DNA from 2 places in the Bacillus sp. 05T21 genome. Region 2 is predicted to be linked to the other one. Evidence: riboswitches for the same ligand, from Rfam matches in the RefSeq annotation. Region 2 holds a riboswitch; the other holds the start of a gene.
What was found. A riboswitch is a leader RNA that binds a small molecule or an ion and turns the genes downstream of it on or off. The one in region 2 is predicted to bind cyclic di-AMP.
Positions count from the first base shown of each region.

Region 1: linked by a shared signal. The riboswitch ahead of AC1DKZ_RS26965 (amino acid permease) and the one ahead of AC1DKZ_RS12430 (APC family permease) in region 2 are both predicted to bind cyclic di-AMP.

Region 1 covers NZ_JBFTMD010000025.1:65,931-70,152, forward strand. Annotated here, with positions in the region: gene AC1DKZ_RS26960 (MgtC/SapB family protein) at 241-732, opposite strand; gene AC1DKZ_RS26965 (amino acid permease) at 758-2,254, opposite strand; cyclic di-AMP (ydaO/yuaA leader) riboswitch at 2,344-2,489, opposite strand; gene AC1DKZ_RS26970 (hypothetical protein) at 2,871-3,431, shown strand; partial or broken gene AC1DKZ_RS26975 (transposase) at 3,841-4,222, opposite strand, start outside.
Region 2 covers NZ_JBFTMD010000005.1:46,852-51,073, reverse strand. Annotated here, with positions in the region: gene AC1DKZ_RS12430 (APC family permease) at 496-2,322, opposite strand; cyclic di-AMP (ydaO/yuaA leader) riboswitch at 2,467-2,613, opposite strand; gene AC1DKZ_RS12425 (hypothetical protein) at 2,753-2,881, shown strand; gene panE (2-dehydropantoate 2-reductase) at 2,944-3,876, opposite strand; gene AC1DKZ_RS12415 (hypothetical protein) at 4,053-4,222, shown strand, end outside.

The DNA of each region.
Region 1 (4,222 bases), on a different contig from region 2:
GACGCCTTAAGTAATTAGTTTATATATTGGAAGAAAGATAAACAGCTACTGTAAGGTTGGACTACAAAAACAGCTCAGGGCTGGTTTTAATGTACTTCTGTATTCTTTGATTACTTTGTAGATAGTATTTTTCATCAGTTCGAATATTGAATAAATTGCACACTAATTATTTCTCTATTTGCCCATCTAGAATAGGTCTCTTTTATTATTATTTATAACGTTTTTAAAATTAGCTTCTCTTTAACAATCTTTTTTCTCTGATGATTTATGTTTTACTCTATAAGAGAGTGCGGTAACTTGTTGGGAATATTTAAAACCCTTTTCAGATTTTTCGGAAACCCATTTCGAAACAGGTCTTAGTAAACTATTTATGCTGACAATAAGAATGGTTCCTGTTATAGCTATAAGTAAATAGCCGCTACCTGCTAATGTTCCTACAGCCGCAGAACACCATAAGGTTGCTGCGGTATCCAGTCCTCGAACTGTCAAGCCATCTTTCATAATAACTCCAGCACCTAAAAAACCAATCCCGCTTACAATTTGAGAAGCTATTCTTGTAGGTGTATTATCGGTTGGAGTGAGTACACTTAATAGTACAAAAAGTGCAGCACCTACGGAAACAAGTATATTTGTACGTAATCCAGCAATGCAATTGTGCCATTGACGTTCTAATCCAATTATTGCTCCAACAAGTATTGCTACAAGTAACCTAAGTAGAATGTCTAGTTCCATATTTCTGTCTCCTTAATTTCCATCCTTAATGATCATCATGCTCTAAATTGACTTGTTGTAATGGAATCACCTTTGTTTTTTTTATAATTTTATAGCCGAACCAAAATACAAGAAACAGCAGTAAACCAATATAAGTAGCAAGTACTTCATACCAATCGACATGTGACCCTATAAAGACTGAATAATTCTGTCCTAATATAATAATAGTACATATTACAAAAGCCAAAATAGGACCGATAGGATACCACTTTGCTTGATACGGGAGCTTATTTAAATTCTTTTGTTGATGTAAAAAAGCCTGACGAAAACGATAATGGCTTATAGCAATCCCTAACCATGCAATAAATCCACAAAGTCCCGAAGCATTCAAAAGCCATATAAACGCTTGCCCTTCTCCAAATAAAGAAGCTGCAAACGCTACGATTGCCACAGCCGTTGTCATAAGTAATGCATTAATAGGAACACCTTGTTTATTTACTTTTTTTAAGCACTTTGGAGCTTTCCCTTCTCTTGCCATTACCCATAACATTCGGGTTGCAACATACATTCCGGAATTACCAGCTGATAGAACAGATACCAAGATAACTGCATTCATAATAGAAGCTGCAAATGCAAACCCAATTTTCTCAAATACTAGTGTGAAGGGACTCATTGTAATATTACTAATATCATTGTTAACTAGATTCGGATCTGTGTAGGGAACTATGACTCCAATTACGCAAATGGTAAGTATGTAAAATAAGAGAATTCTCCAAAAGATTTGCCGCACAGCTTTTGGAATATGCTTTTCAGGTGCTTTACTTTCTCCAGCTACAATTCCGACCATTTCTGTACCTTGAAAGGAAAACCCCGCAATCATAAACACACTAAGAATAGAAAGAAAACCTCCATGAAACGGTGCGTCTCCAATTGTTAGATTGTGAAATCCAATAGGATTTCCTTTGAAAATTCCAAATATCGTGGCTATTCCTAACATAATAAACACGACTATAGTAATAACTTTTACAAGTGAAAGCCAAAACTCCATTTCTCCATAATGTTTCACTGAAAGAATATTAATTCCAAACATAAACAGTATGAATAACGCACTCCACAGAATAGATGGACTGTATGGAAACCAATATTTCATAAGAATAGCTCCTGATGAAATTTCAACTGCAAGAGTAATAGTCCAGCTAAACCAGTAATTCCAACCAATCGCAAAACCAAATGCAGGATCTACAAATTTAGAAGCATACGTACTAAAAGAACCAGATGTAGGCATATACGCTGCCATTTCTCCCAAGCTGGTCATCAACAGGTAAACAATACACCCCATCAACAAATAAGCTATAATTGCTCCACCAGGTCCTGCTGTATGAATCGTATTTCCGCTTGCTATAAATAACCCCGTCCCAATGCTTCCACCTATAGAAATCATTGTTAAATGTCGCAGCCCTAATTCTCTTCTTAATTCAGAAGGTCGGGAATTAGAAGAAAAAGAAAAAAGTGAATTTTTCGTTTTTATGGGTGTCTCTTTCAAGTATCTCATCCTTTTTTTGAATTATTTTCCAGAAAAAGAGTATAAAAAAAGACACCAAAGTTCACCCAGTGTTTTTAAAAATCACCATAGTATCCCCTCTCGAAACGCTTACGAGGTTAGCTGTCGGATTCGGGCCTTGAGAATAGCCCTACCTTCATTTAAGAAGGATTCACCCCAAGTGCAATCGCACAAAATTTGGTTCCCCCGCTCCATATGGATTCAGCGAATAGTGATATGAATTTATGTACAATATATTACTCCTATGCCCTCTTGTTTGTAAACAAGAAAATTAACGTTTTTTTCAGGGGAGGGATTTTTCGCGCTGTACACTTTATTTATAATTTGAATTCTTAAATTAAGTTACATACTTTAAAAAAAGTGAGAATTACAAGTATAGTAATACATGAAGAAGAGTTTGAATTAAATAAAAATACTATGCCTCATTTTTATTAGGTCTATTATCTACTAGTGTCTTTACTACTTTTAATTACATTGACTGCTGATAAGTGGTGTTCTGGTAACTAAGTTCTATTAATGATCCAAAAGGATTTATGAAATAAAAAGATGAATATTTATTTATATACAAATTCTATCTAAAGAAAGGTGATAAGAAGAAATGGAATATCTAACAGTCCCTGAGCTTTTTTTCTTACTATCTGTAGATGATGATACTCAAACTATACAACCTCCTTTACAATCAAATATAGAAATGTTCATTACAATAAGCATATTGCTAGAGCTTTACCTTCAAAAGTATATTTATATAGATCATGAATTTATTGTACATAGGACTAGTAAATCATCTGATATCCCTTATTTACAATATACCTTAGATTTAACAAAACACTTAGACGACAATCACAATTTCAGAATATGGATACTAACAATTTGCGGAAAACAACGATCAAGTCACAAACTATACAATTCTGTTTTAGATTATATACAACGAAAAAAGCAAATAAAAGTAATTGAAAAACGAATATTAAGTTTATCATTTCAAAAACGTTATATATGTCTTCAAACCAAAGAACAAACCCCTACCTTCTTACGAAAAAGAGCTTCAAAAAGAGGAAAACAATACTTATCTATGTTAATCCTTTTCCTAGCTATGGATTTAAACGAACTTTTAAAAGATACAATGTTTCAAAATGATTATGAATATCTAATTCAATTATAAGAATACAATAAACAATTATCTGAAATTAAATTCATACAAAAGCTAATAACAAACATTAAAAAAACTTTGCCTACCCTTTCGATATGGAAAAATGACCCATTTTCAGGTATGTAAAAAAAGTAAACCTCTGATTTAAATAATCAGAGGTTTCTTATAGTTCACATAACCCATCATTATCAGTAGTCAACGATGTGTAAAATTTATTTTTGCGAATACGGCTCACTTTTTTCGTTTTGGGGGAACTTAAGAATCTTAACTTGATAGCGATGTGGTGCTACCCCATCGCTATCAAGCTAAGCTCATGTAACGTCAACGATAAGCGAGATTGTTTCTTTTTTTCGAAATCCTATATGTAGGTGCTTTAAAGATTTGCATACGAAATAAACCCTAACGGGTTTCATTTTTTGAATTAAGCCGCTTGATTATCAGACATGGCACAATTGTAAACGACACCTAATATATCAAAGACTGTTTTCTTCTCATATCGATGAGATTTTCTCCCGTTTTGCTGTAGGAGGTTAAACAGGCGAATTAGAATCTTTGATAGCTCTTGGGTGTCTTTCTGTATAGCTTGGAAAAGAAGAAGAAAGTAATCTTTAATCATATATATGGCCTTATATTCACTCAGTTCTCGTTTCTTTTTTATAAGAAGTAATTGCCGCATTTGAAACATGATAGAAGAACAGAGTAGAATGGCAATCAATTGTCCATACAAATGGCACTCCCATCTTTCTGATTTTATCTTTTTACACTGATGAATTTGAAAGAATGATTTCCACATTTTAAATAAA
Region 2 (4,222 bases):
CATGTACGAACCATCTCTTCTAACTTTTTTCTACAGTACTTACTTATTGTTATAAAACACTTCATAACTTTTCATATGTGCTTAGTATGAATAAAACTGTATAAATTTTCTATTTTATTGCGATTTCCACATTCACACAGTGAATATATTACATGAAAATATTATTCATTTTAAACCAATTAACGTATGAAAGTATGAAATTTCGTTTTGTTTTCATGTAAGTTTTGTACTGTAAGGTCATTTAAACACAGCTATTTATATAACGTAAAGAAGTATTTTAATTCCCTTTATTTTCAAGATCTCATGTCCTTATCCCAAAATAAAATTCAATTCACTTTCTCGATTAAACTATCTATATACCACAACAGGAAACACTACATATTCATAATCATTAAAATTATACTAATATACTTTTCGGATCCATATGCAATTATGCATAGCATATACACAAAAAGGATAACTTCACTTTCGTGAAGTTATCCTTAAAAAATTTCCTTACTTTTTCAAATGATACGGTACTGTCGTAATAACAACATTTCTTTTATAGAGTAAATACGCACGAATGAGTAAACTAGACTGATTATGAAGAATGTTATGCCAACCTTTTTTCGGAATAAACTGTGGTATAACGACCGTAACTCGGTAATTTGATTCACTCGCTTTATATTGCACTGTGTCAATAAATTTTGTAAGCGGCTGAATAATGCTTCTATAATGAGAATGTAATGTAACAAGCCTTACTTCAGGTTGCCACTTCTCCCATTTCTCTTCAAATTTCTTTTCCTCTTCTCTGTCAAAAGCAACATATACAGCGATAACTTGATCTGCAGAAAGAGCCTTAGCATAGTTCAATGAATTTTCTACTACATGAGTCATACCAGCTACAGGAACGACAATTACATTCCCTTCAATCGGAACAAGTGGTTCACAAGTTTTTAAACTTAATTGATCCCCCACTGCATCATAATGCTTCTTTATTCGATGGAACAAGAAGATAATGGCAGGTAAGAAAATAAGGATCGACCAAACTTGTGCGAATTTAGTTAAAAAGAACATACTCATTACGATAAAACTAATGACTGCACCAATTAAATTAAGCGTTAATCTTAAAGCCCATCCTTCAGGCTTTTCACGAAGCCATTTTAGTACCATTCCAGTTTGAGAAAGTGTAAACGGAATAAATACCCCTACTGCATATAGCGGAATCAAGTGTTCTGTTTTCCCCTGAAAAGCTACAATTAAAATAATCGAAGAAATCCCAAGTATAATAATACCGTTTGAATAACCTAGGCGGTCTCCTCTAATCGTAAACATTCTCGGTATGAACTTGTCTTTTGCAAGATTAACCGCTAATAGCGGAAATGCAGAATAACCTGTGTTAGCCGCAAGAATTAATATTAAAGCTGTTGTACCTTGTATGAAATAGTACATGAAATTACGTCCAAAAGTTTGTTCAGCAATTTGTGAAACGACTGTTACTTCCTTACTTGGATTAATTCCGTAATAATAAGCTAAAAAGACAATTCCAGAAAATAAAACTGCAAGTAATGCACCCATTGCAAGCAATGTTTTCGCTGCATTGTTAGGTGCAGGATCTTTAAAGTTTGGAATTGCGTTAGATATCGCCTCAACACCCGTTAAAGCAGAGCTTCCTGAAGCAAATGCTCGTAACAGTAAGAACAAACTAATTCCTGCAACTGGCGTTCCAATTGGCGAATGCAAAGCCTGCGAAACGTGTCCCGTTAAAATATTGTATATCCCTACACCAATTAATATAAATAGTGCTAAAACGAATAAATAAACAGGATATGCTAAAACGGAAGCTGATTCCGTTACGCCTCTTAAATTTAAGATGGTAATCAATATGACAAATATAATCGCAATGATTACATTATGTGCATGTAAGCTAGGAAAAGCAGATGTGAGCGCATCTGTACCCGCAGATACACTTACTGCAACCGTTAAAATGTAATCAACTAATAAAGATCCTCCTGCTATTAAGCCTGGATTCATCCCTAAATTCTCTTTTGATACAACATATGCCCCGCCGCCATGAGGGTAAGCAAAAATAATTTGTCGATAAGATAAAATAAGAGCTGTCAATAATACTAATACCCCAATAGCAATCGGAATGGAATACCAATAAGCTACTGCTCCAAGACCTGCTAAAGCAATTAAAATTTGCTCTGGTCCGTATGCAACCGATGACAATGCGTCAGAAGATAAAATTGCTAGCGCCTTCGTTTTATTAAGCTTTTGCTCTCCTAACTCAGTTGATTTTAACGGCCTTCCAATTAAAAACCTTTTGATAGATGAAACCAACGCTGTCCACTCTCCAATAATTTTGCACGAATTTTTCTGCTAATTACAGCGGATAAACTATTTCTTCAGAAAACAAAAAATGTCTACAAGCCATAATGAAATAGACTTGTAGACATTATTTTTTTTGTCGCACAAGCTCCACCTTCCTTCTCAATATAACGCTTACGAGGTTAGCTGTCGGATTCGGGCCTATGAGTAGCCCTACCTTTTTCAAGGATTCACCCCATTGGATTATGTACTAATCCATAAGAACGGGTCCCCCGCACCATGCGGCTTCAGCGATTTAGAAAATTGAAACTGTGGATTATAATACTCCTTTATTTTCAAAAAGTAAACAAAAATTTTTAAAAAGAAAAAAATTAAAACGATTGCGCATAATCCACTGAAAAATATACATAATGAATACTAAAAATCCACAAAGGAGACCCGTATGTCTAAAGAAAAGAAGCCACTTTTTTCCGATTCATATTTAGATGCAGTAGCAAATGAAATTAATCAGCTATATGGTAAACGTGAAAGAGAACGAAATACGACAGATAAACCGAAAAGAAACGAATAAATTGTCAAAAAGAAACAAAAAAAGGATAGCAACATTTATATTTTGCTATCCTTTACTCTTTTTCATACCATTTCTTTATTTAAAATCATTTTTTCATATACCTTTAAATTTTGATGCACAGCTCCTAACAAAGGAGTATCTATCGAAAACTGTTCTGCTAAATCAAGTAAATACCCTTGCAAGTATTTCCCTTCAATGAGCGAGCCTTTTTCCATATCACGCTGCATAGATGACTTCATATCATACGAAATTTTATCAATCGTTTTCATATGTTCCTGGACGATATTGTCCTTAACTGGAGCCCCCATAGATTTCATGATTTGCACTGATTCTTCAAATAAGTTTCTAATAAATTCTCGGCCTCCATCACTCTCGCGAATCGGTCCTATCGGCGCACGCATTAATGTTGTCACACCTGACATTACGGTGATAAATAAATATTTATGCCACATATCTTGCACAATATTTTCACTTAAAACAAAACTAGCTTTTGTATCTGCAAATGTTTTAGAAATAAGCTTTATTCTCTCTGAATCTTGAGGCTTAATTTCCCCAAATACAAGTCTGTTGGCAACACTAGTTTGTACAATTTCTCCTTGATCGTTTAACGTCGTCTCGATAAAGCATAAACCGCCAATTACTTTTTCCACGTCGAATTCCTTTTGTAATAGTGTTAAATGAGCGATACCATTTAACACTGGAATTATTACTGTATTCTCTCCTACAAATGGTTTCAAATCTGTTATTGCCTCGTTTAGGTGATACGCTTTTGTTGAGAATAAAATCACATCAAATGGAGTGGTAATATCTTCTTTCGTTATTAGCTTCGGTTGAAATGAAAAATCGCCGTTAATACTTCGGATAACAAGACCTTTTTCCTCTAATTGTTCTTTCCGTTTACTACGTACGAGAAAAGTTACATCTTCTCCCTTTTCGGCAAGTCGTCCACCAAAAAAACCTCCAACGCCTCCAGCTCCTAATACTAAAATACGCATAATACATCCCCCTTTTCAAAACACAATTCTACTCCTTTTAGTATACATAACATTATACATGTCGCCTAATAAATAAGCTGAATTTTCATTCTTAATTATATAAAAATCCTCTGGTTATTTTTTAGCAGATTAGGGCATGTTGTTTCTATAGCTTACATTGAAAGGAAACAATATAAATGGAGGCAATACAAACGATCGAAGAAAAATATGTATCAACAGCTATTTTTCAATTTATTTTCCCATTTTCGTTCAAAAGTGGATATGAACAAAATATGTTCCCTTTCTTACAAAAAAATGATTTCCGGCCCTTTCGACTCGATCATCTTGAAGATGAAAATACATATTA